DNA from 4 places in the Solidesulfovibrio carbinolicus genome. Region 3 is predicted to be linked to each of the others. Evidence: predicted binding sites of a transcription regulator. Region 3 holds the regulator's gene; each other region holds the start of a gene.
The links. Region 3 encodes sigma-54, which starts transcription at its own class of promoters, with help from an activator protein. Its sites were predicted from a motif close to CTGGCACGGNNNNTGCTT; they were not measured.
Positions count from the first base shown of each region.

Region 1: a site for sigma-54 is predicted at 1,628-1,645, ahead of modB (molybdate ABC transporter permease subunit). Genes of this name have one in related genera too.
Region 2: a site for sigma-54 is predicted at 5,162-5,179, ahead of C3Y92_RS17495 (Flp family type IVb pilin). Genes of this name have one in related genera too.
Region 4: a site for sigma-54 is predicted at 1,859-1,876, ahead of C3Y92_RS15890 (glutamine synthetase III family protein). Genes of this name have one in related genera too.

Region 1 covers NZ_CP026538.1:1,806,745-1,814,034, forward strand. The annotation lists gene C3Y92_RS08035 (ATP-binding cassette domain-containing protein) at 1-127, opposite strand, end outside; gene modA (molybdate ABC transporter substrate-binding protein) at 193-939, opposite strand; gene modB (molybdate ABC transporter permease subunit) at 955-1,623, opposite strand; gene C3Y92_RS21685 (hypothetical protein) at 1,843-1,971, opposite strand; gene C3Y92_RS08050 (PilZ domain-containing protein) at 2,399-3,064, opposite strand; gene C3Y92_RS08055 (tetratricopeptide repeat protein) at 3,061-3,879, opposite strand; gene C3Y92_RS08060 (radical SAM protein) at 4,122-5,390, opposite strand; gene C3Y92_RS08065 (nitrogenase component 1) at 5,403-6,758, opposite strand; gene nifE (nitrogenase iron-molybdenum cofactor biosynthesis protein NifE) at 6,755-7,290, opposite strand, start outside.
Region 2 covers NZ_CP026538.1:3,916,220-3,923,509, forward strand. The annotation lists gene C3Y92_RS17470 (2-hydroxyacid dehydrogenase) at 1-390, shown strand, start outside; gene C3Y92_RS17475 (CBS domain-containing protein) at 461-913, shown strand; gene C3Y92_RS17480 (ArsB/NhaD family transporter) at 932-2,269, shown strand; gene C3Y92_RS17485 (hypothetical protein) at 2,280-4,649, shown strand; gene C3Y92_RS17490 (Flp family type IVb pilin) at 4,643-4,810, shown strand; gene C3Y92_RS17495 (Flp family type IVb pilin) at 5,239-5,406, shown strand; gene C3Y92_RS17500 (Flp family type IVb pilin) at 5,835-6,002, shown strand; gene C3Y92_RS17505 (hotdog domain-containing protein) at 6,112-6,498, shown strand; gene C3Y92_RS17510 (hypothetical protein) at 6,537-6,746, shown strand; gene C3Y92_RS17515 (EF-hand domain-containing protein) at 6,877-7,290, shown strand, end outside.
Region 3 covers NZ_CP026538.1:2,704,316-2,711,605, forward strand. The annotation lists gene rapZ (RNase adapter RapZ) at 1-808, opposite strand, end outside; gene C3Y92_RS12165 (PTS sugar transporter subunit IIA) at 897-1,346, opposite strand; gene hpf (ribosome hibernation-promoting factor, HPF/YfiA family) at 1,347-1,895, opposite strand; gene rpoN (RNA polymerase factor sigma-54) at 1,946-3,376, opposite strand; gene C3Y92_RS12180 (KdsC family phosphatase) at 3,508-4,044, opposite strand; gene C3Y92_RS12185 (CTP synthase) at 4,255-5,886, opposite strand; gene C3Y92_RS12190 (phosphoribosylformylglycinamidine synthase subunit PurQ) at 6,061-6,873, shown strand; gene C3Y92_RS12195 (nucleoside deaminase) at 7,154-7,290, shown strand, end outside.
Region 4 covers NZ_CP026538.1:3,553,060-3,560,349, reverse strand. The annotation lists gene C3Y92_RS15905 (sigma-70 family RNA polymerase sigma factor) at 1-543, opposite strand, end outside; gene C3Y92_RS15900 (cysteine rich repeat-containing protein) at 644-949, opposite strand; gene C3Y92_RS15895 (MerR family transcriptional regulator) at 1,478-1,804, shown strand; gene C3Y92_RS15890 (glutamine synthetase III family protein) at 2,146-4,326, shown strand; gene C3Y92_RS15885 (methyl-accepting chemotaxis protein) at 4,432-6,210, opposite strand; gene C3Y92_RS15880 (cache domain-containing protein) at 6,248-6,709, opposite strand; gene C3Y92_RS15875 (RNA recognition motif domain-containing protein) at 7,227-7,290, opposite strand, start outside.

The DNA.
Region 1 (7,290 bases), 900 kb from region 3:
GGGTCTTGCCCGAGCCCGAGGCCCCGAACAGCACGGCCCGGTTGCCGGATACGGCAAAAGCGGCGTCGAGATGGAATTCGCGTCCGCCGCAGCAGTAGGTTTTCTGGATGTCCACGACAATGCGCATGGGCGACTCCGGCGGTTGGTGATCCGGCGATCCCGGGGCTGTCCCCGGGATCGCCGAAAACGGGGCTAGGGCTTCTTGAAACCGTACTTGGCCAGGATGGCCTGGCCCTTGGATCCGGTGACGAAGGCCACGAAGGCGGCGGCGTCTTTTTTGTCCTTGGCGGCTTCCAACACGGCGATGGGGTAGGTGACCGGGGTTTCCACAGGCACTTCGAGGAGGGTCTTGACCTTGTCGCCGCCCTGCTTGGCGTCGGTGGCGTAGACGAAACCGGCGTCGACCTCGCCCCGGGACAGGTAATCGAGCACCTGGCGCACGGACTCGGCCAGAACGAACTTGCCGGAGATGGCGTCCCACAGGCCGGTCTTGGTAAGCGCCGCCTTGGTGTAACGGCCGACCGGCACCGAGTCGGGGTTGCCGATGGCGATACGCTTGATGGCCGGCGTGGCGAGGCTGGTCAGGTCCTTGAGCTTGGCCGGGTTGTCGGCCGGCACGGCCATGACCAGGGCATTTTGGACGAAGTTGACCCGGGTGGCCGTGTTGATGAGCTTCTTCTCGGCGGCCTGGTCCATGGTCTTCTGGTCGGCCGAGGCAAACACGTCCACGGGCGCGCCCTGGGCCATCTGGGAGAGCAGCGCGCCGGAGGCGGCGAAATTAAACGTCACGTTGACGCCGGGATTTTCCTTGGCGAACACGCCCTTGATTTCATTGAAGGCGTCGGTGAGGCTGGCGGCGGCGGAGACGGTGATGTCGCCGGCGGCGGCCGGAGCGGCCAGGGAAAGGCACAGGGCCAGGGTGAGCAGCAGTTTTTTCATGCGTGTTCCATACCTCTAGGCTTTCGGTTTCACGATTCTGGCTACGAACACGAGAAGCGCCACGCAGGCCACGGAAATGAGCAGCACCAGTTCGTTGGCCAGGGCGTCGTTGCCGGCCTGGGTGGCGCTGTACACGGCAAGGGACAGGGTTTGGGTCTTGCCCGGCAGATTGCCGGCCACCATGAGCGTGGCCCCGAACTCGCCCATGGCCCGGGCCAGGGCCAGCACAACGCCGGCCACGACCCCGCGCAGGGCCAGGGGAAACGACACCCGCAAAAAGATGGCCGTCTCCGAAGCCCCAAGCGTCCTGGCCGCGTTTTCCAGATTGCCGTCCACGCCCTCGAAGGCCGCCCTGGCCGAACGGTAGACCAGGGGGAAGGCCACCACCGCAGCCGCCACCACCGCGCCCTGCCAGGTGAACATGATGGTCACCCCAAAGGTGTCCCACAGCCAGGAGCCGATGATCCCGCGCCGGCCGAGCACCACGATGATGTAGTAGCCAAGGACCGTGGGCGGCAGCACCATGGGCAGGGTCAGCACGGCGTCGACGACGTCGCGGCCGGGGAAATCGCGCACCTGGGCCAGTCGGGCCAGACAAACCGCCGGCAGGGCGGCCAGGGCCGTGGCCAGGGTGGCCACCTTGAAGGTGAGGAGCAGGGGCGGCAGCACGCTGGCGTCAAACATGAAAAGGCGTCTCCCGTGTCAGTTGCCGCTGCGCCTTGACACAATGAAAGCCATTTATGTCGCGGCGGACAATACTCGTGGCAGCCTACATGACATCATCGCGTAAAGTATAGAATGTCACGGCAAAAATAAAAGAAGTGTCGCTATTGCCGAAATCAAGCCCTGCCGCGTCACGCTTGTCGGTAATGCGTGAGAGTCACTTGTTTTAAATGTATCGTGTCAGTCGCTTTGCTTGCGCTTCTCGCTTCGGCGGCTGCGCCTGTCGTCGTGCTCCACAGGACAGGGAACAGGCGCGGGCTCTTTGCGAAGAAGCCTCTCAAGCAGGGCTTCGATAAGGGGCACGAGCATGGCAGCCTCCTGGGTTCGTTCTTGAATAGCAAACTTGGTGCCATGGCAGATGCCCCGGCAATGCCCGAAAGTATAACGCCTTGGCCGGCAAAGGGAAGCGGCGTCGCCAAAAACGACGTTATTGTCCGACATATTTGTCGGTTGTCGTTGGCGGCAAGGACCGCTTGGCCGGGGATGGAGCCGGCCGTCAGGGCAGCGCCGGGATTGTGGGGAGTGGCAGCTCTGCGGCGAGGCCGCGCGCGGCTGGTAAAGCCGCTCGACTGTGCGGTGAAGAACCGGCCAGGGGCCGGCGAGGCCGTGTGTGGGCGGGAAGGCCAGAAAAGGCGTTGCCGCGGAAGCCCGAAGCGTCGCCGGGCCAGAGCCGGAAACAAGGCATTGCCGCCCAAGCCGGCTCGGCCCTCGCGGCGGTCTGGGGAGCGGTCCGGGCTCAGCTCAGCACGGACAGGGCCTGGTCGAGATAGGAACCAATGGCCTGTTTGGCCGGTTCGGGCAGCTTACGAAACTTGAGCCCCAGTTCCAGCCGGCGGCCGGACAGGGAGACGCGTTTGACCACCCCGGTCAGGGCCGTGTCCGGGGATTGGCCGAAAAGGCCGCAGCGCAACAGCACGTCGTCGTCTATGGCTACGGCCGGGGCCTTGGCCGGCGCGGTCTCGGGCAATGCGGCGGAAAACAGGCAGCCCGAGTGGCTGAGGTCCAGGACCATGCCCGCCAGATCGGCCCCGGCCACGCTGGCCTGGCCCGGCAGGCAGCAGGCCACCCGGGGGTGGCGGCGCAGGTCGTGGGATTCGAGCTTTTTGGGAAAGGTGAAAAAGACCAGGGGAAAGGGAATTTGGATAAATCGGATGACCTGGGTGGAAAAGCCCACCACCGTTCCTTCGTGGAGATAGCGCACGATGGCCGTATTGTCGGGATACAGGAGTTGGTAGAGGGCCTCGCGGCCGGTGTCCGGCACGGCCGGAGCCTGGGTGACGACGAAACGGCCGCGCACATGGCCCACGCAGACCGTGGCCAGCTTGTCCGGCAACCCGGACAGTTCCAGGATGACCTTGGCCCCGGGCGGGCAGTGGAAGTGGTTGAGGTCCGGGACGCTCATGACGGGCTACCGCCTTCGGAATAAGCCCCGGCAGCGCCGTTTTTGGCCAGAAAATCTCGGTACTTGCGGGCGGCGTCAAAAGCGGGGTCCAGGGACAGGGCGGTTTCCAGGTGGCTGACGGCCCTGTCGATATGCCCGGATTCGGCCAGGGCGCGGGCGATGTTGAAATGCAGATTCTCGTCGGCGTCGTTGTGTTCCAGGGCCTTGCCGTAAAAGGCGATGGCCTCGGTGAAATGCTTTTCCTTGCGCAGGCTGATGCCGAATTCGTTGAACAGATGGCGTTCCTGTTCCTGGAAGATGGCGTCGTTGCTTATGAGCCGGCGCATGGCCGCGGCCAGCTTCTTGCCGTCGCCCTTGTGCATGTGGATCTTGCCGAGCTCGATGTTGGCCTTGGGATGCTTCTCGTCCAGGAGCAGGGCCTTGCAGAATTCCTTTTCCGCCGCGTCCAGGTCGTCCTCGGCCAGGTACTTGTCGGCCTGGGCCAGCTTCTTTTTGAGCGAATCGACAAAGGGCAGGCAGCGCTTTTCGTAATATCCGACTTCAGGAGTGTAGTTTTTGATGAATTCGCCCTTGGTGACGATGGCCAGCGGCCCCGAGGGGATGGAGTTGGCGTTAAGCGCCTGCACTACATATTCGTCGTCCTCGGTACGGCGCACGAACCACAGGGTTTTTTGTTCATAGGTGCGGGTTGTGGCGCCGTGGCCGGTGCCTGCCGCCTTGACCAGGGAATAGACGCCGAGGATGCGGCAATGGGCCAGCGGGTTCTCGTCGTGATCCTCGTTGTGCTCGGGGACGGCCGTCGTATCAGTGGGCACAGATGATTCCATGGTTTTGAAGTCGAAGGAACAATGAAAAACCGCTGGGCAAAGGAATTTACGGATTATCCAAGGGGTTGAGGAATCGCGTCAACAGCTCTTCCCAGGGCGGACCACAAAGTCCCACTTCAACACTGCTGAACTACACCTTCGTAAGCATGTTGTCAAAACAAAGACGGCGTTTCGTCACAACGAAACGCCGCCTTAGGGTTTGCATCGGGGCTTGACGGTCGTCTGCCCGGCTAGCAGCCTTCGCCGCCTCCGCCGCAGCAGGCCTTGCCCAGGCCCTTACGCCGGCTCTTGAGCTTGGACAGGTCGCCCGCGCCGTAGACCTCGGCCAGGGCCGATTCCACCAGACCCGAGCATTCGTAGGGCAGCACCCCGGAATCGGCCAGAACCTTGCGCGGCGTCTCGCCGCAGGCGGCGATGAGCACGGCCCGGCAATCCAGAAGAAGCTTGGCCATGTCGATCCAGCGCTTGGTGCCGCCGCCCGGTTCGGGCGCGTAGCGGTCCTCGACAAAGACGAAGTTGTCGCCGTCCTGCTTCCATATCTGGAACTTGTGCGCCTCGCCCAGGTGCATGTTGACGAGCAGCCCCTCGCGGCTGGCCACGGCGACGTAGGGCCGCTTGGAAAGGTCCACGCCCGGCAGCGCCTTGGCGCAATCGCCCAGGATGCCGGCCATCTCGCCCGAGAGATCCTTGCCCAAAAGGCCCACGGCGTCGGCCCGGCAACGCTTGCAATGGGTCATCTGGGGCACCACGTCCTTGGCCTTCTCGCGCAGGTTGTGGATGAGCTCGTGGGTAGGGGCGGGCACGTCGGCAAAGGGCGTGTCGGCCACCGGGAAGATGGGCATGATGTTTTGGATGTCCACGCCAAGCTCCGACAGGGTCTTGGAGACCTCCAGTACGTGATGGTCGTTGACGCCCGGGATGACGATGGTGTTCGATTTGACGATGACGTCGTGTTCCTTGAGGATCTTAATACCTTCGAGCTGGCGGGACAGCAGCAGGGCGGCCGCGGCCTCGCCCCGCAGGATGACCTTGCCGTCGCGGGCCCAGGAATAGACCTTGGCCCCGATTTTCGGGTCCACGGCGTTGACCGTGACGGTGACGTGGGTGACGCCCAGTTCGGCCAGGGTCTTGGCATGGGTCGGCAGGGCCAGCCCGTTGGTGGACAGGCAGAAAAGCAGATGCGGGTACTTGTCCTTGAGAAGCGCGATGGTCTCGATGGTCTCGGGGTTGGCCAGGGGGTCGCCCGGGCCGGCGATGCCGACCACGGTGATGCGGGGCTCTTTTTCCAGGACCTTGTCCATGTAAAGCAGGGCCTGGGCCGGGGAGAGCACGGCGCTGGTGACGCCCGGGCGCGATTCGCTGACGCAATCGTACTTCCGGTTGCAGAAGTTGCACATGATGTTGCACTTCGGCGCGATGGGCAGGTGGACGCGGCCGCAGGTTCCGGCGGATTCGCGATTAAAGCACGGGTGCTTGGAGAGGTCCTTTTCGGTGGTCATGATCGCGCTCCTTTAGAGATAGCCGTAACCCACGGCGCTGTCTTCCTGCTTGCGTTCCAAGACGACGTTGACGAGGCGGTCGAAAAGTTCCAGGGCGCCGCCGTAGGCCACATGGCGCATGCGCTGGCCGCCGAAGCGGTCGTGGATGGGGAAGCCCACCCGCATAAGCGGCACGTTCCAGGCCTTGGCGTAGGTGTAGCCCTTGCTGTGGCCGACCAGCAGATCCGGGGCCAGGTCGGCCGCCTGCTCGGCGATGTCGTGGAAGTCCACGCCTTCGCGCGCCTCGGGCGGTTCGGGCAAAAGCCCCTCGGTCACGGCGGCGAGCTGGGCCTTGAAATTCTTGCAGGTCGCGCCCGTGGCGCACAGGATGGGCTTGACCCCGATTTCGGCCAGAAAGGCCGTCATGGCGATGACGAGGTCTTCCTCGCCGTAGACGATGGCGCGCTTGCCGGCCACGTACTTGTGGCCGTCCACATAGGCGTCCACCAGCCGGCCGCGCTCATCCTGGTACTTCTTGGGGGTGGGGATGCCGGTCAGGTCTTCCAGGGCGGCGAAAAAGGCGTCGGACTCGCGGATGCCGACCGGGATGCCGACCCGGAGGTTTTTGACGCCAAAGCGCCTTTCCAGGTTGGCCCCGGCCGATTCGGCCACATGGCTGGCCCGGCCGCATTCGATGGACCCCAGGGACCCGGACATGGCCCGGATGTCGGCCAGGGTGGTGCCGCCGGCCGGCAGCTTTTCGTAGTCGAGCAGGGCCGGCCGGTCCATGGAGTCGGAGATGTCGGGCAGGATGGTGGCGTCCACGCCGAAGTCGGCCAGGATGTCCTTGAGGTGGCGCAGGTCGGCCGGCGACACCAGGCCCGGCATCAGATTGACGCGCCGCTGGGGCTCAGCCTTTTGCGTGACGAGCTGGCCGGCCAGGGCGGCCACGGCGGCGTGCCAGCCTTCCATGTGGGTGCCGGAGTAGCTCGGGGTGGAGACGTGGACGATCTCGGGCAGGGGCAGGTCGGCGAACTCCTTGCGAAATTCGGCCAAGAGCCGGGGCACGTCGTCGCCGATGGTTTCGGTCAGGCAGGTGGTGGCCACGCCGACCACCGACGCGCCGTACTTGCTCATGACGTTTAAGATGCCCTTCTTGAGATTGGGGCCGCCGCCGAACACGGCCTGCTTTTCGCCCAGGGCCGAGGAAGCGATGTCCATGGGCTCGCGGAAATGGCTGATGATGTAGCGGCGCATGTAGGTGGCGCAGCCCTGGGAGCCGTGCAGGAAGGGGATGGCCCCTTCGACGCCCCGGAAGGCCAGGGCGGCGCCCAGCGGCGTACACAGCTTGCAGGCGTTGGTGGTGGAGACGTAGGGCGAGTCGCTCATAGGGCCTCCTTCTTGGCGGCTTCGGCCTTGGCCATGGCTTCGCGGCGGGGGACGAACCGCCAGATGGGGCTGGTGGCCGAGGCGTGGACCTCGCGGGCAAAGTTGAGCATCCCGACAAAGCCTTCCAGGGCTTCCTTGCGTTCGTGGTTGTGGTCGCAAAAGCCGACCCCGAGCTTGTGGGCGATGGGCCGCTCCTTGACGCCGCCGACGAAGAGGTCGACGTCGAGTTCCTTGACGAACTTCGAGAGTTCCAAGGGGTTGGAGTCGTCCACGATGACCGTGCCCGGGTCGCAGATGGCGGCCAGCTCCTCGTAGTCTTCCTTGGTGCCGGTCTGGGAGCCGACCAGTACGACCTTCATGCCCAGGTGGCGGAAGGCCTTGATGAGCGAAAAAGCCTTGAACGCGCCGCCGACGTAAATGGCGACCTTCTTGCCTTCAAGATCCTTGCGGTACTGTCCGAGCTGGGGCAGCAGCACCGAGAGTTCCTCGCGCACCACCTGCTGGGCGCGTTCCATGATGCCCGGGTCGCGGT
Region 2 (7,290 bases), 1.2 Mb from region 3:
TTTCTGGCCGCCGCCGACGTCATAAGCATCACCGCGCCCCTGACCGACACCACCCGCCACGCCTTCAATGCCGCCGCTTTTGCCCGCATGAAGCCCACCGCCCTGCTGGTCAACACCGGACGCGGCCCCATCATCGACGAGGCCGCCCTGGTCGTGGCCCTGCGGGAAGGCCGCATCGCCGGGGCGGGCCTGGACGTCTACGAATTCGAACCGCGCCTGGCCGAAGGGCTGGCCGCGCTGCCAAACGTCGTCATCACGCCCCATATCGGCTCGGCAACCACGGAAGCCCGCGAGGGCATGGCCGTGCTGGCCGCGAACAATCTCATCGCCATGCTGGAAGGGACCACGCCGCCCACCTGCCTCAACCCCGAAGTTCTGGCCCGGTCTTGACAATTTTCGGCAATCGGGAGCATCCCCCAAGGCTGTCCGGGCCGTTTCGGCCGGACCCCAAGGAGCCGCCATGCGTCTGCGCGAACTGATGCGAACCAACCTCTCCCGGGCCCGCCACGACACCCCCTTTGGCGAGCTGGTCGCCGCCCATCGCCGCCGCGATTCCCGGCTGGTCTATGTCGAGGACGAGGCCGGCCGGCTGGTCGGCGTGGTCAGCTGCTACGACCTGCTGCGGGCCGCTTTGCCCTTTTACGTCGATTCGAGCCTGGCCCGGGCCTTGCCCGAGGACACCTCGGTGCTTCGTAACAGCTTTGCCGCCGCCTGCCGCGACAAGACCGCCGGCGACGTCATGACCAGCCACGTCGTCACCGTCTCCCCGGACGACACGGTGTTCGCCGCCGAGGCCTATTTCGCCGAAGGCCGCCACAACGTCCTGCCCGTGGTCGACGCGACGGGCCGGGTGGTGGGCGAGGTCACCCGGCGCACCATTCTCGTGGTCCTGGCCGGCTCCTGCGGCCTGTAGCATCCCGGAGGCCCGCCCATGTTCTGGATCGCCACCGCCATTTTCGTCGGCGCCTATGCCGTCATCGTCTCGGAAAAGATCAACAAGACCAAGGTGGCGCTTTTTGGCGCGGCGCTCACCCTGGCCGCCAAGGTGCTCACCCAGCACGACGCCTTCCACGACGCCGACCTCGGCGTGGACTGGAACGTCATCTTCCTGCTCATTTCCATGATGATCATGGTCAACATCATGACCAAGACGGGCGTGTTCCAGTACGTGGCCGTGCGCGCCGCCAAGATCGCCCGGGGCGAACCCTTCGCCATCATGGCCATCTTCGCCGTGGTCACGGCCGTGGCCTCGGCCCTGCTCGACAACGTCACCACCGTGCTGCTTTTGGCCCCGGTGACGTTGCTGGTGGCCAAGGAACTGGAAATCGACCCCGTGCCCTTTCTCATCACCGAGGCCCTGGCCTCCAACATCGGCGGCACGGCCACGCTCATTGGCGATCCGCCCAACATTATGATCGCCTCTAAGGCCGGTCTGGACTTCATGGACTTCATCGTCCACCTCGCCCCGGCCATCGTCGTCATCATGTTCGCCTGGATGTTCGTCTGGAAACTCGTCTTCGGCCAACGCCTGCACGTGGGCCCGGCCCAAAAGGCCCGTATCCTGGCCATGGACGAGGGCGCGCTCATCCGCGACCCGGCGCTGCTCAAAAAATCCGGCCTGATCCTCGGGCTGACCATCCTGGGCTTTACCCTCCACGGCTTTCTCGGTTTCGAGCCGGCCACCATCGCCCTGCTCGGGGCCTCGACGTTGTTGCTCGTTTCCGGCGAAGACCCGCAAAAGGTCTTCGAGGACGTGGAATGGCCCACCATTTTCTTCTTCATCGGCCTTTTCATCATCATCGGCGGCACGGTCAAAGCCGGGCTCATCGAGGTGTTTTCCCAAAAGGTCATCGCGCTGACCCACCCCACCAAGGACTCCATGCTTGTGCTGTCCATGGTCATGGTCTGGTTTTCCGGCATCGCCTCGGCCATCGTGGACAACATTCCTTTCGTGGCCACCATGAATCCGCTTCTGGCCGAGCTGGCCGAGAAGGTCCTCGGCCCGGAAACGGGCCTCACCGGGCCTGCCCTCTACACCCACCCCACCATGCTGCCGGTCTGGTGGTCCCTGGCCCTGGGGGCCTGCCTTGGCGGCAACGGCACGGCCATCGGGGCCTCGGCCAACGTCATCGTGGTCGGGCTGTCGGAAAAGGCCGGTCACAAGATCACCTTTGCCCGCTTCTTCAAATACGGCGCGCCGGTGACCCTGGGGACCATCACCATCTCCATGGGCTACATCTACTTGCGCTACTACGTCCTTGGCTGGTAGCCGGCAGACCATGAACGACGCCATGCGGCCCGCCGGCCGGTTTCTGGCCGGGCTGGCCCTGTGCGCCCTGGCCGTCCTGGCCTTTTGGGACGTGCCGCGAAGCGGCCCCACGGCCAGCGACGACCTGACCTACGAGCGTGCCGTGCTCGAAGGCCGCATCGGGGCCTTTAGCGCCGAGCTGGCCGCCGGCTCGGGCCGATTCCACCACTATCTCCACGTGGGCCTGACCAGCCTTGCCTACCGCATGGACAGCCCGCCCCTGCGCCGGGCCGTGGCCCTGGCCGGATTTTTGGGCGTCATCATTGCCCTGGCCGCCCTGGCCGCCCGGCTGTCGCGCCGCCCGGAACTGGGCGTCCTCGTCGCCGCCCTGGCCCTGGGCCTGTATCAGGACAACTGGCACCACAACATCCTGACCGCCTATCCCCTGGTCTTCGATTCCGGGATGCTCTGCCTGCTTTTGGCCGCCTACGCCCTGGCGCGCCGGGCCGAGACCGGCCGAGCACGTTGGCTCGTCGTGGCCAACCTCGCTCTTTTCCTGGCGTTTTGCCATTTCGAGGCCTTTGTCGCCTACGTCCCGATCCTGGCCGGCCTGGTCTGGCTGACCACCCAGGGCGGCGCGCGGGAGCGGGCGCGCGCCCTTGTCCCGGCCTTTGCCGTGCTGCCGGCCTACGCCGCCGTCTACCTCGGCTACCGTCTGGCCCACCCCAGCCAGTACGCCGGCAACGCCCTGGACCTCACCAGCCCGGCGGCCATCCTCAAGACGGCCTGGGCCTACAGCCTCCCAGCCCTGCCCCTGGGCGGGTTTGCCTTCAACCTCGAATACGTCAACCGCTTCCCGCAATTCTCCAAGGCCTACGTCCTGTCCTTTGGCCAGTACCTGTCGGAGCTTGCCGCCAACTTGTCCCTGCTTGCCCCGGCCTGGGTCGCCCTGGGCCTTTTGGCCGGCGGGCTGACCACTTATTGCCTGGACCGGGCCGTCCGGGCGCGCGTGCCCTGGCTCACCTGGCTTCTGTGCGCCTTTGCCGTGGTCTGCCCCAATGCGCTCATTGCCCTGTCGCCCAAGTACCAGGAGCCGGCCGCCTCGGGGCTGGCCTGGTATGTGACCACCACCTTTTCCTTCTACGCCGTGGCCGTGCTGCTGGCCCTGGCCGCCCTGGCCCTGGCCGGGCGGCTGCCGGACAAATCCCGGCGCGTCGTCGCCGCCCTGCTCGGCCTGGCCGTGGGGCTGGCCGCCTTGGTCAACGCCTCGGTCAACGCCTCGGTGCGCGACTCCAAGATCGCGGCCGGGGCGCGCTGGCGCGTGGCCGCCCTGGCCTGCCAAAGCCGGCTCATCGCCGGCCTGCCCGAGGGCGCGCGCCTTGTCGCACCGGACCTGTTTACCGCCGTCAACACCGAACTGGTTGGCCCGGACTACTGGCCGGCCTATTTCCGCGCCCAGGCCGGCCGGGGACTGATCGTGGCATCGGGGCTGGGCGAGGCCGATCCGGCCAAAACGCCGGTTTACCTGCTGCGCCGCCTGTCCGGCCCCCTGGACCGGGACACGGCCCTGGTCCTGGCCCGGGTGACCGCGTTGGGTCCGGCCCCGGCCGATCCTTACGCCGCCGCCCCGGACGCGCCCACCCTCCTGGCCGGCCAGGCCGTTGTCGCCATGGACGCGGCCAACCGCTTTTATGACCTCGTCTTCCGCGACGCCTCGGGCTGGCGGGTGGCCCCCCTTGCCGTCGGCGGCGGCCGGTATTCGCGCACCGACATCGCAGGCGACGGGCTTTTGCCGGCCTCCATGGCCAGGGTTGCGGCCCACAGCCTCGCCACGGGCGAGGCCGCGCCGGTTTTCCTGCGCTTTGGCCCGGGCTTTTCCGCGCCCGAGCGGTCCGTCACCGGCGACGTGGTCTGGGCCGGCGATACGGCCGAACTGGCCCTGGTTAACAACACGTCCGAGGTAGCCCGGGTGACGCTCGCCGCCACGGCGGCGGCCCCCGCGCCGGTCACGGTGGCCTGGGGGGGGGCGCTTATGCCGGACGGCGCGACCATTGACTGTTCCGCCCTGGTCACGCCCCTGTCTTTGCCCCTTACCTTGCCGCCGGGCCGCCACGTGCTGCTCTTTCGCGCCCTGCCGCCGACCGGCGCGGAAAAAACGCTTGGGCCTCATCAACGCCCGGCTCGTCCCGTCATCCCCCGCGCCCTGACTCCATTTTTCCTAGACCGCTCGCCGTCAAGTCCACGGACCGACGACGCCCCGAACCGTCTCCCCTCAAAAAAGTCCATCATGGCAGCATGTTCTTCATTCTCTCTGTTTTGGCACACCCCATGCTCTATCCCTTGGCAAGAGACGCGCAGGAACCCAAAACAACTTTACATACCAGGAGACACGCCATGCTGACCGCCATCACCCAGTTCATCCGTGACGAAGAAGGCGCCACCGCGGTGGAATACGGCCTCATGGCCGCCCTGATCGCCGCCGTCATCATCACCGCCGTCACCTCCATCGGCACCAAGCTCACCGCCACCTTCACCGAGATCGCCGGCAAGCTGGGCAGCTAAATTTCGCCTGCTTCGCGAAGCCAAAGGGCCGTCCCGGGCAAGGGGACGGCCCTTTTCGTTTTGGCTGCCGGGCCAGCCGCCAGGACCAGCCGACCCTGGAAAGGCCAAGGCGCATGACCGGCTCCTGCGTATGCCAAGCCGCCTCGCCCAGGGTCCACCGCCTCCCGGCTGTTGTCCCTGGTTGCGCCGCGTATCGTCCAACCGGCACGGCCAAGCCGGCCGACACCCCCCAGACCCCGACGACTCCATTTCTCCTGGAACGGCCCACGCATAATCCACGCGCCATGGCCCGGCTTGGCCTCATCAAAATTTTACATCAGTCTTCTAAGGGCGTTACCAACAATGCACACCTTGGCACGCACCCTGCTTAAGGAAAGGCAAGAGACGCGCAGGAACCCAAAACAACTTTACATACCAGGAGACACGCCATGCTGACCGCCATCACCCAGTTCATCCGTGACGAAGAAGGCGCCACCGCGGTGGAATACGGCCTCATGGCCGCCCTGATCGCCGCCGTCATCATCACCGCCGTCACCTCCATCGGCACCAAGCTCACCGCCACCTTCACCGAGATCGCCGGCAAGCTGGGCAGCTAAATTTCGCCTGCTTCGCGAAGCAAAAGGGCCGTCCCGGGCAAGGGGACGGCCCTTTTCGTTTTGGCTGCCGGGCCAGCCGCCAGGACCAGCCGACCCTGGAAAGGCCAAGGCGCATGACCGGCTCCTGCGTATGCCAAGCCGCCTCGCCCAGGGTCCACCGCCTCCCGGCTGTTGTCCCTGGTTGCGCCGCGTATCGTCCAACCGGCACGGCCAAGCCGGCCGACACCCCCCAGGCCCCGACGACTCCATTTCTCCTGGAACGGCCCACGCATAATCCACGCGCCATGGCCCGGCTTGGCCTCATCAAAATTTTACATCAGTCTTCTAAGGGCGTTACCAACAATGCACACCTTGGCACGCACCCTGCTTAAGGAAAGGCAAGAGACGCGCAGGAACCCAAAACAACTTTACATACCAGGAGACACGCCATGCTGACCGCCATCACCCAGTTCATCCGTGACGAAGAAGGCGCCACCGCGGTGGAATACGGCCTCATGGCCGCCCTGATCGCCGCCGTCATCATCACCGCCGTCACCTCCATCGGCACCAAGCTCACCGCCACCTTCACCGAGATCGCCGGCAAGCTGGGCAGCTAAATTTCGCCTGCTTCGCGAAGCAAAAGGGCCGTCCCGGGCAAGGGGACGGCCCTTTTCGTTTGCCGAGCGCCCGACATTTTGGCATCCCGAAAGGACAGGAGACCGCCCCATGGACGTCAACACCCACCAGCGCATTGATCCCGGCCTGTGCGGCCGGCCCGAAATCCTGGGCGAAGGCCTGGCCCGGGTGGCCTTCACCGCCCTGCCGGCCATGGCCGCCGATGACCGGGGGCTTGTCCACGGCGGCTTCCTCTTTGGCCTGGCCGACTACGCCGCCATGTTGGCCATAAACGACCCCAACGTGATTCTTGGCGCGGCCGAGGTCCGCTTCACCGCGCCGGTGGTGGTCGGCCAGACGCTTGTGGCCGAAGCCCGGCTCACCGAAACCGCCGGCAAGAAACGCTTCGTCGCCGTCACCGTGCGCCGGGGCGAAGACGCCGTCTTCACCGGAACCTTCACCTGCTTCGTGCCGGAAAAACACGTGCTGGACCGATAGCGCCGCCCACGGGAGCTGGCCCAGCCAGGAGGAACGCCATGAGCTTTGTGCTGCAAAAGCCGTCTCCGGCCGCCGAACAGCCCCGCTTCGACTGCATCTTCTGCAACCGCCCGGCCCTGGTTTCCTCCGAGGCCGGACGGGCCGACGAGGCCCGCATTGTGGAGGTCTTTTGCCGTCACTGCGGTTCCCGCAAGACCATGGCCACGCGCAAAAGCGCCGACGGAACACGCTGGGAACCAGCCGACTAAACGACGCCGTCGCCGTCGCCTCGGCCAGCATGTTTTTTTTTTCGCCGGAAAAGCCCGCTCCCCCTGCCCAAACGCCCGGCCCTGTGCTATGGCTGGCCCTGACCGCCAACCACCGCCAAGGAGGGATCCCATGAAACGCGCCTTGCTCAAGCTCGCCGTGCTCTTGACCATGCTGGCCCTGGCCGGGACGGCCCATGCCTGGAAAAAACCGCCGTTTAAAAATGTCGATAAAAACGGCGACGGCGTCATCATCTTTGAGGAGATCGTGGTCTTCAATTCCGGCCTGACCATGGAAGTCTTCGCCGTCATCGACCTCAACAAAGACGGCAAGATCGACCCGGCCGAATACGCCGCCATGGGCGGCAAGACCGCCAAGGGCAAGGCGGCCAAGCCCTGGTGGCGCTGTTCGTCCAAGGAAGGCTCCCTGCTCTACAAGCAGGGCACGGACCTGCTTGTGGCCGGCAAGAACGCCGAGGCCGCCACGGTCCTGCGCCAGGCCCTGACCACGCCCCTTTGCGTGGATTATTTGAGCTACGCCTACTAC
Region 3 (7,290 bases):
CGGCCACCGAACGGTGGCGGCCGCCGGTACAGCCAAAGGCCAGGGTCAGGCGGTAACGCCCTTCCTTGGCGTACAGCGGGAGCAGATAGAGCAGAAATTCGGTCAGCCGGCGCAAAAACTCCCGGCCCGGTTCCTCGGCCAGGACGTAATCGCGCACCGCCGCTTCCTTGCCCGTGCGCTCGCGCAGTTCCTTGTTGAAATAGGGATTGGGCAAAAAGCGCAGGTCGAAAACCATGTCGGCCTCGGAGGGCGGGCCGTACTTGAAGCCGAAGCTCATGACGTGGACCTTGAGGGTTCCGGCGGTGGGCCGGATGGAAGCCCATTTCTCCTGGAGCTTGCGGCGCAGATCGTGGATGGTGAAATGGGTGGTGTCCAGCACCATGTCGGCGGCGTCGCGAAGGGGGCGCATGCGTTCGCGCTCGGCCACGACCGCTTGCTCAAGGCCCCTCTCGGCGCTTTCCAAAGGATGCGGGCGGCGAGTAGTGGCGTAGCGGCGGATGATCTCGCCGTTGTCGGCCTCGAAAAAGATGATCTGGGTGAGGTCCTGTTTGCGCCGCACCTCGGCCAGGGTCGCGCCCCAGTCGGTGTCGAGGTCGGCTTGGCGCACGTCCATGCCCAGGGCCAGGCCTTTGTAGCGCTGGCCGCCCTTGTCGTCGAAAAGGCTCATGAGCTTGGGCACGAGGCTGACCGGCAACCCGTCCACGCAAAAAAAACCCAGGTCCTCGAAGACGCGAAGGGCTGTGGATTTTCCGGACCCGGACAGGCCGGTCAAGATAACGACGGGGAGTTCCCTGGCCGCATGTTCCATGGCATTCACCTTCCGGCCCAAGGGCTTAACAAATTTCCCGCGCGTTTGTGTGACGACAAACGCGCGGGAAACGTTTTTTCAGGCAGCCTTAGGCGGCGGCGAGCACCTGCCGCAAGGCCTCGTCGGTTTCGGCGGCCAAAAAGGCCCGCCGGAAGGATTCGTCGGACAAAAGCCGCGAGATGTGGGCCAGAATGCGCAAATGCAGGCCCGCGACATGCTCGGGCGCGAGCACCAGGAAGAAGATGCGGCAGGGCTTGAAGTCCAGCGCATCGAAGCTGACGCCCGCAAGGCTTCTCCCGACGACGATGACGATGCGTTCGAGGCTCTCCATCTTGCCGTGGGGAATGGCCACCCCGTCGCCGATGCCCGTGGTGCCGAGGTTTTCCCGGTCGAGCAGCACCTGATGGGCGCGTTTGGCGTCAAAATCGGGCCACTGCTTCTTGATGGGGGCCACGAGCTCGGCCAACACTTCGGACTTGGACTCCGACGCAAGATTCCCGATGACGAACTCGGGCTGGAGATAGTCCTCTAACCGCATCTAAGCGCCCGTTCCAGGATCGATGAGGCCGAAGTCGCCGTTGCGCAGGCGGTAGATGACGTTGGGCCGTTCGGTTTCGGAGTTGATGAACACCAAAAATTCGTACTTGAGGGCCTCAAGCTGCATGGCGGCTTCTTCCACGGCCATGGGCTTGGGCTGGTACTCGTCGGTTTCGATGATGGTGGGCACGCGGCCGCCGGCGGCGTCCTCGCTGATGCTGATGACGTCCATGCGGACCTGCTCCACGGTCTGGCGGCGGCGGTCCTTTTGCTTCTCGCGGAACTTCTTGGCCTGAGCCTCGATCTTGTCGAGGATCAGGTCAATGGTGGAGTACATGTCCTCGGAGGTTTCATGGGCCGAGATATGCATATTGTCGGCCAGGAAGATGACGTCGGCCATCTGCCGGGTCTTTTCCACGGCCAGGTTGACCTGGACTTCCGAGGTGTCGGTGGACGAGGTGTACTTGCCAAGCTTTTCAAAGCGCTTCCTGGCATAATCGCGCAAATGGTCAGACGGCTCGAAATTCTTGAAATTAAAGGTGATGTTCATAGAATCCTCCAGGCTGGCGTGGTGAGGGGCCGGAATCCCGGCCCGAAGCATCAGAAAACCGCCTTGCGCTTCGACGACGACTCGATTCCCATGGCCGTGCGGTACTTGGCCACGGTTCGCCGGGCGATGTTGATTTGCAGCTCGTCTTTGAGCATGTCGGCGATGGCCTCGTCGCTGATGGGCTTCTTGGCGTTCTCGCCGGAAATAATCCGCTTGATCATGGCCTTGACCGATTCGGAACCCACGGTGCCGCCGTCGTCGAGCTCCAGGGCGCTGTTGAAAAAGAACTTGAGCTCGAAAATGCCGTGGGGCGTGGCCACGTACTTGTTGGACGTGATGCGGCTGACGGTGGACTCATGCATGCTGATGTCGTCGGCCACGTCCTTGAGGATCAGCGGCCGCAGCCGGGTCACGCCGTCCTCGAAAAAGCCGCGCTGAAACTTCACGATGCTCTCCAAAACCTTATAAAGCGTGCGCTGGCGCTGGTACAGGCTCTTCATGAGCCACATGGCCGAACGCATCTTATCCTGGAGGTAGTCCTTGTCCTTGTCGTTTCGCGGCAGGCTGCCGTCGGTGTAGGACATGTTGAGTCCCAGGCGCGGCATCCCCTCCTCGTTGAGCAGGATGACGAAGTCCTCGCCGTACTTGTAGACGAAGGCGTCCGGGCTGACGTAGATCGGGTCGCCCGAACCATAGCTGGCCCCGGGCATGGGATCGAGGGTCTGGATCAGCTCCAGGTATTCCTTGAGCTTTTCCATGGTCAGGTGAAATTTCTTGGCCAGGGGCTTGTAGCGCTTCTTTTCGAGGTCTTCGAGATGCTCGCGAACGAGTTCGATCAGGATGGGATCGTCATAGCCGTAGACCTCGATTTGTATGAGCAGGCATTCGCTGGGAGTGCGGGCGGCCACGCCCACGGGATCGAAGCGCTGGAGACGGTGGAGCACCTTTTCGACATGGGCCGGGTCGGCGTTGGCCATGCCGGCGATTTCCTCCACCGTGGCCCGCAGATAGCCCGAGGAATTGAGGCTGCCGACGATGGTCTCGCCGATCTCGACTTCCTTGGCCGTAAAATTAGACAGGTGCATCTGCCAGCCGAGGTGGCCGTCGAGGGACGGCTTGGAGGCCAAACGGGCGTCGAAAGCCATGCCCTCCTCGGGCACTTCCAGGTCGCGGGACAGGGACTGCTTGCTCGTGCTGGCGAAATCGCCAAGGTAGTCGTCCCACTCGGCGTTTTTGAGCAGTTCCTTTTCGATGGCCGCGTCGGCTCCCGTGGGGCCGTTGTTGTCCTCGACCATGACGCGTTCGGGCTGGCGGTCCTCCTCGACGGATTCCTCCAGAAGAGGATTTTCCAAAAGCTCCTGCTGCACGCTTTCAAGCAGCTCCAGCCGCGACAGCTGCAAGAGCTTGATGGCTTGCTGCAGCTGGGGGGTCATCACCAGCTGTTGGGAAAGCTTGAGTTGCTGCCGCAGTTCCAGGGCCATGCTTACCGCCGTGCTCGAATGTCGTTGACGTTATCGGGAATTGTCTGTGGGCCTTGCCCGGACGAGGGCCACCCCGCCCAACAAAAACCATGCCACAATTGAAGCCTTGTGGCAATCGGCACTATCGGCCTTCAGCCGAGGAACCACTGGTAGGCGGCTTCCAACCGGCCCTTGGCGGCCAAAATATAACGCACGGCCTCGCGCACCGCGCCCTGCCCTCCCCCGCGCCGCGACACCCACAAGGCCAGATCAAGGATCTCCGGCTGGGCGTCGGCCACGGCCATGGGCAGCCCGACCAGCTCCATGGGGCCGGCGTCCACCCAATCGTCGCCGAGAAAGGCGGCCTGATGCGGGGCCAACCCGGCCCGGGCGAGAATGCCTTCCAGCACACCCACCTTGCGGTAGTGGCCGGGGTGGTACTCCTCGATGCCCAGTTCCCGCATCCGGGCGGCCACGGCCGGGCTGTCCAGGCCGCTTATGACCGCCACGGCCAGTCCCGCCGCCTGGGCCGCCTTGATGCCCAACCCGTCGTGGACATGGAAACGCTTGATCACCTCGCCCCGGGCATCGACGTAGATGCCGCCGTCGGTCATGACCCCATCAACGTCGAGCACCAGCAGCTCCACGTCCCGGGCGCGCGCAATGGCCAGTTTGGCGTCTTCGGACATAATAGACTCCCTTTGCGATACGACGGCCGCGAAGCGAAAAAGCAACGCCCTACCCTGGCCGCCGACAGGCGCAATCTAGCCCAAAAATCGCACCATGACCAGAAGATAAACGTTTTTAGAGCCTTGCCAAGCCATGCAGCCCTTTGGCCCAAAAAAAGTCCGGAGAAGCCGCCTTCCCCGGACCGAGCCATCTTTTTGCGCTTGGGCCGTCTAGCCCTTGTGCCGCTTGGCCGCGGCCACGAACTCGCGGAACAGCGGATGCGGACGCATGGGGCTGCTCTTGAATTCGGGATGGAACTGGCAGCCCAGGAACCAGGGATGGTCGGGCAGCTCCACCATCTCGACCAGTTCGCCGTCCGGGGACAGGCCGCTTAAGACCAAGCCGGCTTCCTCGAAATTGCCGGCGTAGGCCTTGTTGAACTCGTAGCGGTGGCGGTGGCGCTCGGAGATTTCCGACGCGCCGTAGGCGGCGGCCGCCTTGGTGCCCGGCGCGACCACGCAGGGATAGGCGCCCAGGCGCATGGTGCCGCCCTTGTCGCTGGTCGGGTCGCGGTGCTCGATGGTCTGGGTGCGGAAGTCGTACCACTCGCGCATGAGGTAGATGACCGGATGTTGCGTGGTCAGGTCGAACTCCTCGGAGTTGGCCCCGTCCAGGCCCAGCACGTTGCGGGCGTATTCGATGACCGCGCACTGCATGCCCAGGCAGATGCCGAAGAAGGGGATCTTCTTGGTGCGGGCGTATTCGATGGAGGCGATCTTGCCTTCCACCCCGCGCGAGCCGAAACCGCCGGGAACGAGGATGCCGTCAATGCCCGAAAGCGTGGCGGCCACGTTTTCCCGGGTCAGCTCCTCGGAGTTGACGTAAACGAAATTGACCGACACCCCGGCGTGGACGCCGCCGTGGACCAGGGATTCGTGAAGGCTCTTGTAGGCCTCCTTGAGGTCCACGTACTTGCCGACGATGGCGATGGACACAGTGCCGACCGGGTTTTCCAGGCGGTACATGAGGTCGCGCCAGGGTTCGAGTTCGGCGTTTTTGGCCGGCAGACGCAGCAAAATGGCGATTTTTTGGTCCACGCCCTCGCCATAGAGACGCAGCGGCAGCTCGTAGATGCTCTTGACGTCCACGGCCGTGAACACGGCGTCGGCATCGACGTCGCAAAAAAGCGCGATCTTCTGCTTGATGTCCCGGGCCAGATCCACTTCGCTGCGGCAGATGATGATGTCGGGCTGGATGCCGATGGAGCGCAGTTCCTTGACGCTGTGCTGGGTGGGCTTGGTTTTGACCTCCCCGGCCGTGCGCAGGTAGGGCACCAGCGTCAGGTGGATGTACAGGGCGTTTTCCTTGCCCAGTTCCATGCGCAGCTGGCGGATGGCCTCCAGGAAGGGCTGGCCCTCGATGTCGCCCACCGTGCCGCCGATTTCGATGATGGCCACATCCTCGTCAGTGGCGACGCCCAGGATGGAACGCTTGATCTCATCGGTGATGTGGGGGATCACCTGGACGGTGCCGCCCAGGTAGTCGCCCCGGCGCTCTTTCTGGATGACGCTGAAATAGATGCGCCCGGAGGTGAAGTTGTTGTTCTGGCTCATGGGCACGCCGAGGTAGCGCTCGTAATGCCCGAGGTCGAGGTCGGTTTCGGCCCCGTCGTCGGTGACGTACACTTCGCCGTGCTGGAACGGGTTCATGGTGCCGGGATCGACGTTGATGTAGGGATCGAGTTTCTGGATGGTGACCTTGAGTCCCCGGGCCTGGAGCAGCGCGCCGATGGAGGCGGCGGCGAGTCCCTTGCCCAGGGAGGACAGCACCCCTCCCGTAACGAAAATAAACTTGGTCTTCATGGCATGCCGTCCTTGTTTCACGGGTCCGTCCCGGCGACCCCGGCGGAATGCGCCCACCGCCAGGCCTTTGGCCCGGGCGCGGTTGACGCGGCCGGTGCGGCCCCGTATGTTCAGCCGCGCAAAGTAAGCTTTCGGAAGCAATTTTTCAAGGAACCCTTGGGAGGATTTCCCCGTATGCCCCAGGTGCGCACCCTCGTGATCACCGGTTTCGGCTCCAACTGCGAGGTCGAATCGGCCCATGCCGCCCGCATGGCCGGGTCCGATGTTACCGACATCGTATTCTTTTCCGACATCGTGGCCGGCCGGACAAGGATCGACGCCTACAATTTTTTGATTTTTCCCGGCGGGTTTCTCGACGGCGACGACCTTGGCGCGGCCCAGGCCGCAGCCGTGCGCTGGAAACATGCCCAGACCGCCGCAGGCGAACCGCTTCTTGACCAGCTGCGCGCCTTCTTCGACGCCGGAGGCCTTATCCTCGGCATCTGCAACGGCTTTCAGCTCCTCGTCAAGCTCGGCCTTCTGCCGGCCCTGGGCGGAGCCTACTTCGCCCGCCAGGTGAGCCTGGCCAACAACGACTCGGCCCGCTTCGAGGACCGTTGGGTGACGCTGCGGGCCAACCCGCAAAGCCCGTGCGTGTTTACCAAGGGCCTTTCGGTCATCGACCTGCCCGTGCGCCACGGCGAGGGCAAGCTCGTGCCCATGGAGCCGGCCGTCCTCGACGAACTTATGGCCAGCGGCGCCGTGGCCCTGCAGTACGCCGACCCGGCCACGGGCGCGGTCACCATGGACTATCCGGCCAACCCCAACGGTTCTCCCCAGGCCATTGCCGGACTGACCGACCCCACGGGCCGCATCCTGGGGCTCATGCCCCATCCCGAGGCCTTCAACCATCCGACCAACCACCCCGATTACACCCGGGGCGCGCGACCGACCCTGGGCACGGCTCTTTTCGAAAACGCCGTGGCCTATCTGCGCGCCGGGGCCTGATCGGGCTTTTCCGCCAGTCTACGGCCCGGCCGGGGACCTCCCGCGCCGGGCCGTTTTTGCCGCTGCCCATCCCAGGACGCCGTTGGCCAAGGTCGCAACCGCCGCCAAACGCGCAGCGTCGTCCAGATTTCGGCCTGTAAAGGCGTTGCCGCGTCCATGGTGTCGGACCTTCCGGCGACCAAGAAAGCCGTGTGCCCTGTACTTCTGGCCACCGTGCCGCCTCAACAAGAACCTCTATTACCGCGCTCCCCTTGCCGAGTGCGCCAGCCGGACAAACGCCATGGCCCTGGTTCCCGTCAGACGCTTCGACGCCGCCTGTGGCGAACTGCCCGCCCCGCCGCCGGGCTGGCCGGATTTCGAGGCGGTGATGGCCCTGGCCCTGGCCGAGGCCCGGGCGGCGGCGGTTCTGGGCGAGAC
Region 4 (7,290 bases), 850 kb from region 3:
GGCCGAAACGCCCAGGGCCTTGGCCGCTTCGGCCCCGGACAGGCCTTCCTCGTAGACCAGGGCCAGGGCCGTGCGTTGCCGGTCCGGCAGTTCGGCCAGGGCGGCGGCCATGGCCCTGGCCTGCTGGCCGGCAACGAGACGTTCCTCCGCGCCGGCGGCCGGATCGGCCGGATCGAACCCGTCGGGCAGGGCCTCGGGCCGCGCCCGACGCTGGTGGTCGCGGCAGAGGTTGGCCACGATGCGATACAACCAGGTGGTCAGCCGGGCACGCTGCGGATCGAAGCGGCCGATGGCCTTCCAGGCCCGCACAAAGGCTTCCTGGGCTAGATCCTCGGCAACGGTCGCGTCGCGGGTCAGCCGGGTGGCCACCCGCAGGGCAAAAGCCCCGTGGCGCAGGACCAGGGCGTCGAAAGCCCGGCGGTCGCCGCTGCCGGCCCAGACGGCCAGGGCGTCGTCGTCGGCCCCGGCGTAGTCCCGGGCCGGCGGCGCGGCCGGGCGGCGGGGCAGCGGCAGCAAGCCGCCAAAGGGCCAGCATTTTTCCACGGTGCTTGTCCGGGCCTTGAGGTTGCGCTGGGGCGGGCCGTGTCCGGGTCGCCCCAGGCCGCCCGCGCCGGGCTTGCGGCCTTGCGTGGGCGGGTGCGTGTTACTGCTTGGCTCCGGCAGCCTGCTTGGCTGACTGGGCCGCCGTCAAGGCCTGCTTGCAGCCGGGCGAAAGCTTGTCGGCCTGCTGTTTGAGGCAGGCGACAATGCGTCCGCCGCCTGGCTGCACCTCGGAACACAGGGTTTTGTAGTCGCCTTTGCAGGCCTCCTTGAGCGCCTGGCCGGCGGCCGGGGCGGGCTGCTGGGCCGTAGCCGGCCCGGCGACGGTCAGGCAGCCGGCCAGGGCGACGGCGGCGGCCAGGGTTTTGGGCAGGCCGGCCAGGGCGCGGGCTTGGAAAACGATTGGCATGGGCATGTCCTCGTTTGGGTGCTTTATGGCCGCCACGGGGCGGTCTTTGGGGATGATACGGTCAGGCCGGGGAAATCCCCCGCCTGCTTTTGCGGTCATCTGGCGAAAGTCTGCGGCGGGCCGTTGGATGCCAGGCGGTGGGATGGGGCGGCGTACGCGGCTGGTCGCAGCGCATTGGGGGCTGCCCATCGGCTGGACGCAGGACCGTGCGCGCGCCTGGGGGGTGAGGCGCGGCGGCGCGTATCATGGGCAACGAGACGTTCGACGCCGAGCCGGTCCGGCTTCCCGACTTTCGGGTTCGTGACCGGGACGGCAGGCGCGCCGTCAAACCCCAAGCCACAAGCGAGGAAAACCATGATGCGACGCAAATTGACCTTGGCGGCCGAACCAGCCGTCCTGGTTTGCGGGCAGACGGGTGAAAGAACGTGACGGCCGGTCGCCATCGGCCTGGGGAGTCGTTTGCCAGTTCGGAAAGGTCAGGCTGGCCGGGCTTGACCCGGGGGCGGGCTTGGCGCATGTTGGCCGGGCATGAGCCAAAAGACCTACAAGATTGGTGAAGTCGCCGATATTACGGGGCTTAAGCCCTTTGTTCTGCGCTTTTGGGAGACGGAATTTCCTCAGCTCGTTCCGGTGCGCACCAAAAAAGGGCAGCGGCTTTACACCGACGAACATCTCTGTCTGCTATCGACCATCAAGACCCTTCTCTACGAAGAAAAACTCACCATCGACGGGGCGCGTCGCCGTCTGGCCGGCCCCGACCGCGAGGCGACGGTGCTGCGCCAGGTCTATGACGAGCTGCGGGACATCCGGCGTCTGCTCGACGACGGCGACCGGCCGCGTTTCGGGACGTCCTGAAGCCGATTGACACAATTGTTTCAATTGCGCGGCCGGGCGCAATCGCCGGTATGGCTGTCCTGGACGCTGCTTTTGGAGCGTTTTGGCTATGGACGGGGCTTGGGTTTTACATTATTGCTAGTTCGCGCGTCTGTGGATGGAGAGTGACCGCAGACGTGGCGAGAGGTGGAAATTTTCAGTCCGGACAGGGCATAAGATGAGGGAACGCCCTTTTCGGCAACGGGCCGCCCGACACGGCCCTGCCATATTGCCGGACCCAGGCGCGACATCGCGCCAAACCCGGCGGGCAGGCGCTCGGACGGCCTGACGTGTAACCCGCTTAACACATGCAAGAGGACTCTATGAGCGGAATCAAAGCTCGTCTGGACGCGATTTCGGCGATCATCGGCTATAAGCCGGCCCATGCCCCTCTCAATTTCAGCGAGACCAAGCCCACCGACGTGTTCGGCTGCAACGTCTTTAGCGACAAGGTCATGCGCGAGCGTCTGCCCAAGCATGTCTACAAATCGCTCAAAAAGACCATCGAGCTTGGCGAAAAGCTGGACGCCTCCATCGCCGACACCGTGGCCAACACCATGAAGGACTGGGCCATCGAGCGCGGGGCCACCCACTTCACCCACGTGTTCTATCCGCTCACCGGCCTGACCGCTGAAAAGCACGACTCCTTCCTGGTGCCCGACGGCAAGGGCGGCGCCATTGCCGAGTTCTCCGGCAAACTGCTGATCCAGGGCGAGCCCGACGCCTCGAGCTTCCCCTCCGGCGGCCTGCGCTCCACCTTTGAAGCCCGCGGCTACACTGCCTGGGACGTGACCAGCCCGGCCTACATCCTGGAAAATCCCAACGGCACCTTCCTGTGCATCCCCACCGCCTTCGTGTCCTGGACCGGCGAGGCCCTGGATAAGAAGACCCCGCTTTTGCGCTCCACCCAGGCGCTCAACAAGCAGGCCAAACGGGTGCTCCAGCTGTTCGGCGTCGAGACCAAGCTGCCCGTGGGTTCCTTTGCCGGCCCCGAGCAGGAGTACTTCCTCATTGACCGCAACTTCGTCTTCTCCCGCCCCGACCTGCTGATCGCCGGCCGGACCTTGTTCGGCGCCAAGCCGGCCAAGGGCCAGGAGTTCGAGGACCAATACTTCGGCGTCATCCCCCGCCGGGTGCTGTCCTTCATGATGGAAGTCGAGCGCGAGCTGTACAAGCTCGGCGTCCCGGTCAAGACCCGCCACAACGAAGTAGCCCCCAGCCAGTTCGAGATCGCCCCGATCTTCGAGACCGGCAACCTGGCCACCGACCACAATCAGATGGTCATGACGGTGCTTCGCACCGTGGCCAAGCGCTACGGCATGATCTGCCTGCTGCACGAAAAGCCCTTTGCCGGCATCAACGGCTCGGGCAAGCACCTCAACTACTCCATCGGCAACGCCGAACTCGGCAGCCTGTACGATCCGGGCGACACCCCGCATGAGAACGCCCAGTTCCTGGTCTTCTGCGCCGCCGCCATCCGCGCCGTCCACAAGTTCGGGGGGCTTTTGCGCGCCACCGTGGCCACGCCGTCCAACGACCATCGCCTGGGCGCCAACGAGGCCCCGCCGGCCATCATGTCCGTCTACCTCGGCGAGCAGCTCACCGACGTCTTCGAGCAGATCAAAAAGGGCAAGGTCGAAGGCTCCAAACAGAAGGGCGTCATGAGCGTCGGCGTCGACACCCTGCCGCCGCTGCCCATGGATCCGGGCGACCGCAACCGCACCAGCCCCTTTGCCTTCACTGGCAACCGCTTCGAGTTCCGCGCCGTGGGCTCCAGCCAGTCCATCGCCGGTTCCCAGGTGGCCCTTAACGCCATGATGGCCGAGTCCCTGGACTACATCGCCACCAAGCTCGAAGCCGCCACCGGCGGCGATCCGGCCAAGCTCAACGCGGCCGTGCAGAGCGTGATCCAGGAAATCATCAAGGAACACGACGCGGTCGTCTTCAACGGCGACGGCTACTCCGAGGAATGGCACGCCGAAGCGGCCAAGCGCGGCCTGCCCAACCTCAAGACCACGCCCGACGCCCTGCCGGTCATCTCCAGCCCCGAGGTGGTCAAGCTCTTCACCACCTACGGCATCTTCAGCGAGGCCGAACTGAAGTCCCGCGAGGAGATCTACCTCGAGCAGTACGTCAAGACCATCCAGACCGAAGCCAATCTGGTCGTGCGCATGGCCAAGACCATCATCTTCCCGGCCGCCATGCGCTACCAGAGCGAACTGGCCGCCGCTTGCGCCAACCTCAAGGCCATCGGCCACGACTACAAGATGGACACCCTGGAGTGCGTCACGGCCAAGCTGCGCGACCTCCAGACCAAAACCGCCGAGCTGGAAAAGATCATGGAGCACACGGCCGACGGCGCCCTGGCCGAAGCCAAGCACATGTGCTGCACGGTCCTGCCGGCCATGAACGAAGTGCGCGCCGTGGCCGACGCCCTGGAAGCCGTGGTGGCCGACGACCTGTGGTCGCTGCCGAGCTACCAGGAAATGCTGTTCATCCGCTAATTGCCAATCCTTCGGGATGGGAAAGGGCCGCTCCGGCAACGGAGCGGCCCTTTGTTGTTTGGCGCGGGCGCAGGCTGTTGTTGCGATGGCGCCGGCAAGCACCCCCTAGCCGGTGCGCTGCATGTTCTCCACCAGCTGTTGCAGGACGTGGGCCTGGCCGGCCAGCTCGCCCACGGCCCGGCTGGCCTGGCCCATGGCCTCGGCGGTCTCCTGGGAAATGCCGGCCAGTTCGCGCACAGCCTGGTCGATCTCCTCGCCCTCGGCGGCCTCCTTGCGAGAGGCTTCGGCGATGGCCTGGACCTGCTGGGAGGCCCGCTCGATCAGGGCTACGATGTCGGCCAGGGTGCGGCCCGAGGCGGCGGCCAGGTTGGTGGAGGCGTCGATGGCGGCCACGGCCTGGTCCACGCCGTCGATGGTGGTGCGCGCCCCGGCCTGGATGTCGCGCACGGCCACATCCACCTCGCGGGTGGCCACCATGGTCTTCTCGGCCAGCTTTCGCACTTCGTCGGCCACCACGGCAAATCCCCGGCCGGCGTCGCCGGCCCTGGCCGCCTCGATGGCGGCGTTTAAGGCCAGCAGGTTGGTCTGGTCGGCTATTTCACTGATGACGCCGATGACCCGGCCGATGCCCTCAGCGTGGCCGCCCAGGGCGGCCATATCCTGTTTGAGCCCCAGGGCCAGCTTTTGGGCCTTGTCGATGCCCGACACCACTTCCCCCACCACGTTTTCGCCTTCCAGGGCCTTGGACCGGGCGTCTTCGGCCGTACGGGCGGCCACGGAAGCGTTCTCGGCCACGCCGGCAATGGTGTGGGACATGACGTCCATGGCCGATTCGGTGCCGGACAAGCTGCGCGACTGTTTCTCCATGCCCTGGCGGGTCAGCTCGACTTGCCGGGCGAGCTGCTCCGAGGCCGAGGTGACCACGGCCACCACCTGCTCGATTTCCGAAGCGGCCTGGGCGATGCCGCGCCGGGTCGCCTCGACCGAGCCCTTGCGGGCTTCTTCCACGGCCTGGGCAGCGTGTCGGGCCTTTTGGGCGGCGGCGTCGGCCTCGTCGGTCTTTTGCCGGGCCTCGCCCAAGAGGCGGCGGATCTCGCCGGCCATGCGGGTCAGGGCCAGGCCGAGGGTGGCTAGTTCGCCGCAGCCGCGCCGGGGCGGCGGGCCGTCCAGATTGCCCCGGCTGATGTTGTCGGCAAAGGTGACGGCGGCGGCCAGAGGGCGGGTAATCATGCGGGTCAGGGCCGCGCCGAAGCCCAGGGCCAGAAGCGCGCCAGCGGCCATGCCGATGAGGATGTTGCGGGTGCTGGCGGCGGCCACGCTTTCGGCCGCGTCCACCACTTGCCGGGATTCGGCCACGGCGGCGGCGATGGCCTCGTCCAGGGCCGTTAGGACCGCAGCCTGGACGGCGCGCAGATCGGTTGCCGTGGCCAGCACGTCCATCATGGCCAGGATGTCGCTCTTATCCTTTTCCCATTCCCGAATTTTGCCCAGCAAGGCGTCGTTGCCCTTCTGCGCGGCGTCGAGCACGGTGCGCAAGGCGTCCAGGCGCTGCCGCTCGGCCGGGGCGTCGGCCAGTTCGACCGCCTCGGCCATGGCCCGGGCCATGGTCTCGCGAGCCTTGTCCATGACGCGCCCCTGTTCGGCGGCCACGGCCTTGTCAATGCCGGGAATGAGCAGGGTGCGCTGGGCGATGATGATTTCGCGCAGGCCCGCGCCGACGCGCATGAGCGCCGGGATGGCCGGCAAACGCCTGGCCACGATGTCGTCCATGGAGCCAGATGTCCGCGACAACCCCCTCCAGCCCACGGCGCCGACAGCCAGGGCAATGGCCGCCATCACCAGAAACGCCGTCATGATTCTCGTGCCGACGGACAAACCGTTCATTGGCGTCCTCCCGAACATGGGGAAAGGCAAGGGCCTGTTAGGCCGGCTTGTAGATGCCGCAGCCCACCAGCATGTCATCGACCTTTTCCAGGTACATGGACTTGGGTTCGATCTGACGGGTCACGGGATTGAGAAACTTGTAGTCCTGCCAGAAACTGGGCTGGGTCTTGGCCATTTCCACGCGCTCCTTGACGAAGAACTTGCCGTCGGGATCGCGCAGCTCCAGAAGATCCTTGCCGATCTGCTTGGGATTGGCCCCATGGGCCAGGCATTTGCCGGAAAGGTCGTAGACCACGACATAGAGGTCGCGGTCGTGGTAGGGGCCGCCCGGGGTGTTGATGACGGCAAAAGTCTGGTCCTTGCCGTCGGCCTTGATGGCGGCCACGGCTTTTTTCACCATGGCCACGGCTTCGTCCTTGGTGCCGCGCTCTTCGGCCATGGCCGTGGCGGCAAACCCCATAACGGCAAGGCACAGAGCAACAACGAGCAGGCGTTTCATAGAATCCTCCTTGGTGGGGCGCAGATGTGCAGATTTTGCAACCTAGAATTCTTTTGCCATGCCATGTTGGCTGAAGCAAGGACTTCTATGGGAAAACGCTGCAACGCAGATAAAAGGGCCTTGAGGGCTGAAGCAGGAGTTCATGTCGGCCATAACTATTGCAGGGTATATTGTTGTAAATGAATTTATTGATGGGGGGCTGGCTTCCCCGGCATTGCTTGCCGCGCTGTGGTGCAGCGGTGCGATGTCGGTTTTTGCGGGCGGTGCGTTGCCGTTGGAAGGCTGGGCGGGGGCGAGCAAGCGGCAGGGGGAGAGGGGAAAAGGGCGCATTCAGAGCCTGTCCGCGGCGCAAAGCGGGAGGATCAGGCCGCCGGGGCCTGACAACACGGGAGGCCAAAGGGACGGGCGAACGGGCCAGGGAATGAAAAAGGGCCGAGGCAAAACCTCGGCCCTCGGAAAGGCTATAGGACAGCGCTACGAAAGCGCCGTGTCCGACGTCGGCCGCCGGACCGAAGGACTACCAGCGTCCGCCGCCGTAACCGCCGCGACCGCCGCCGCCGCCGCCGGAGCGGGGCTTTTCC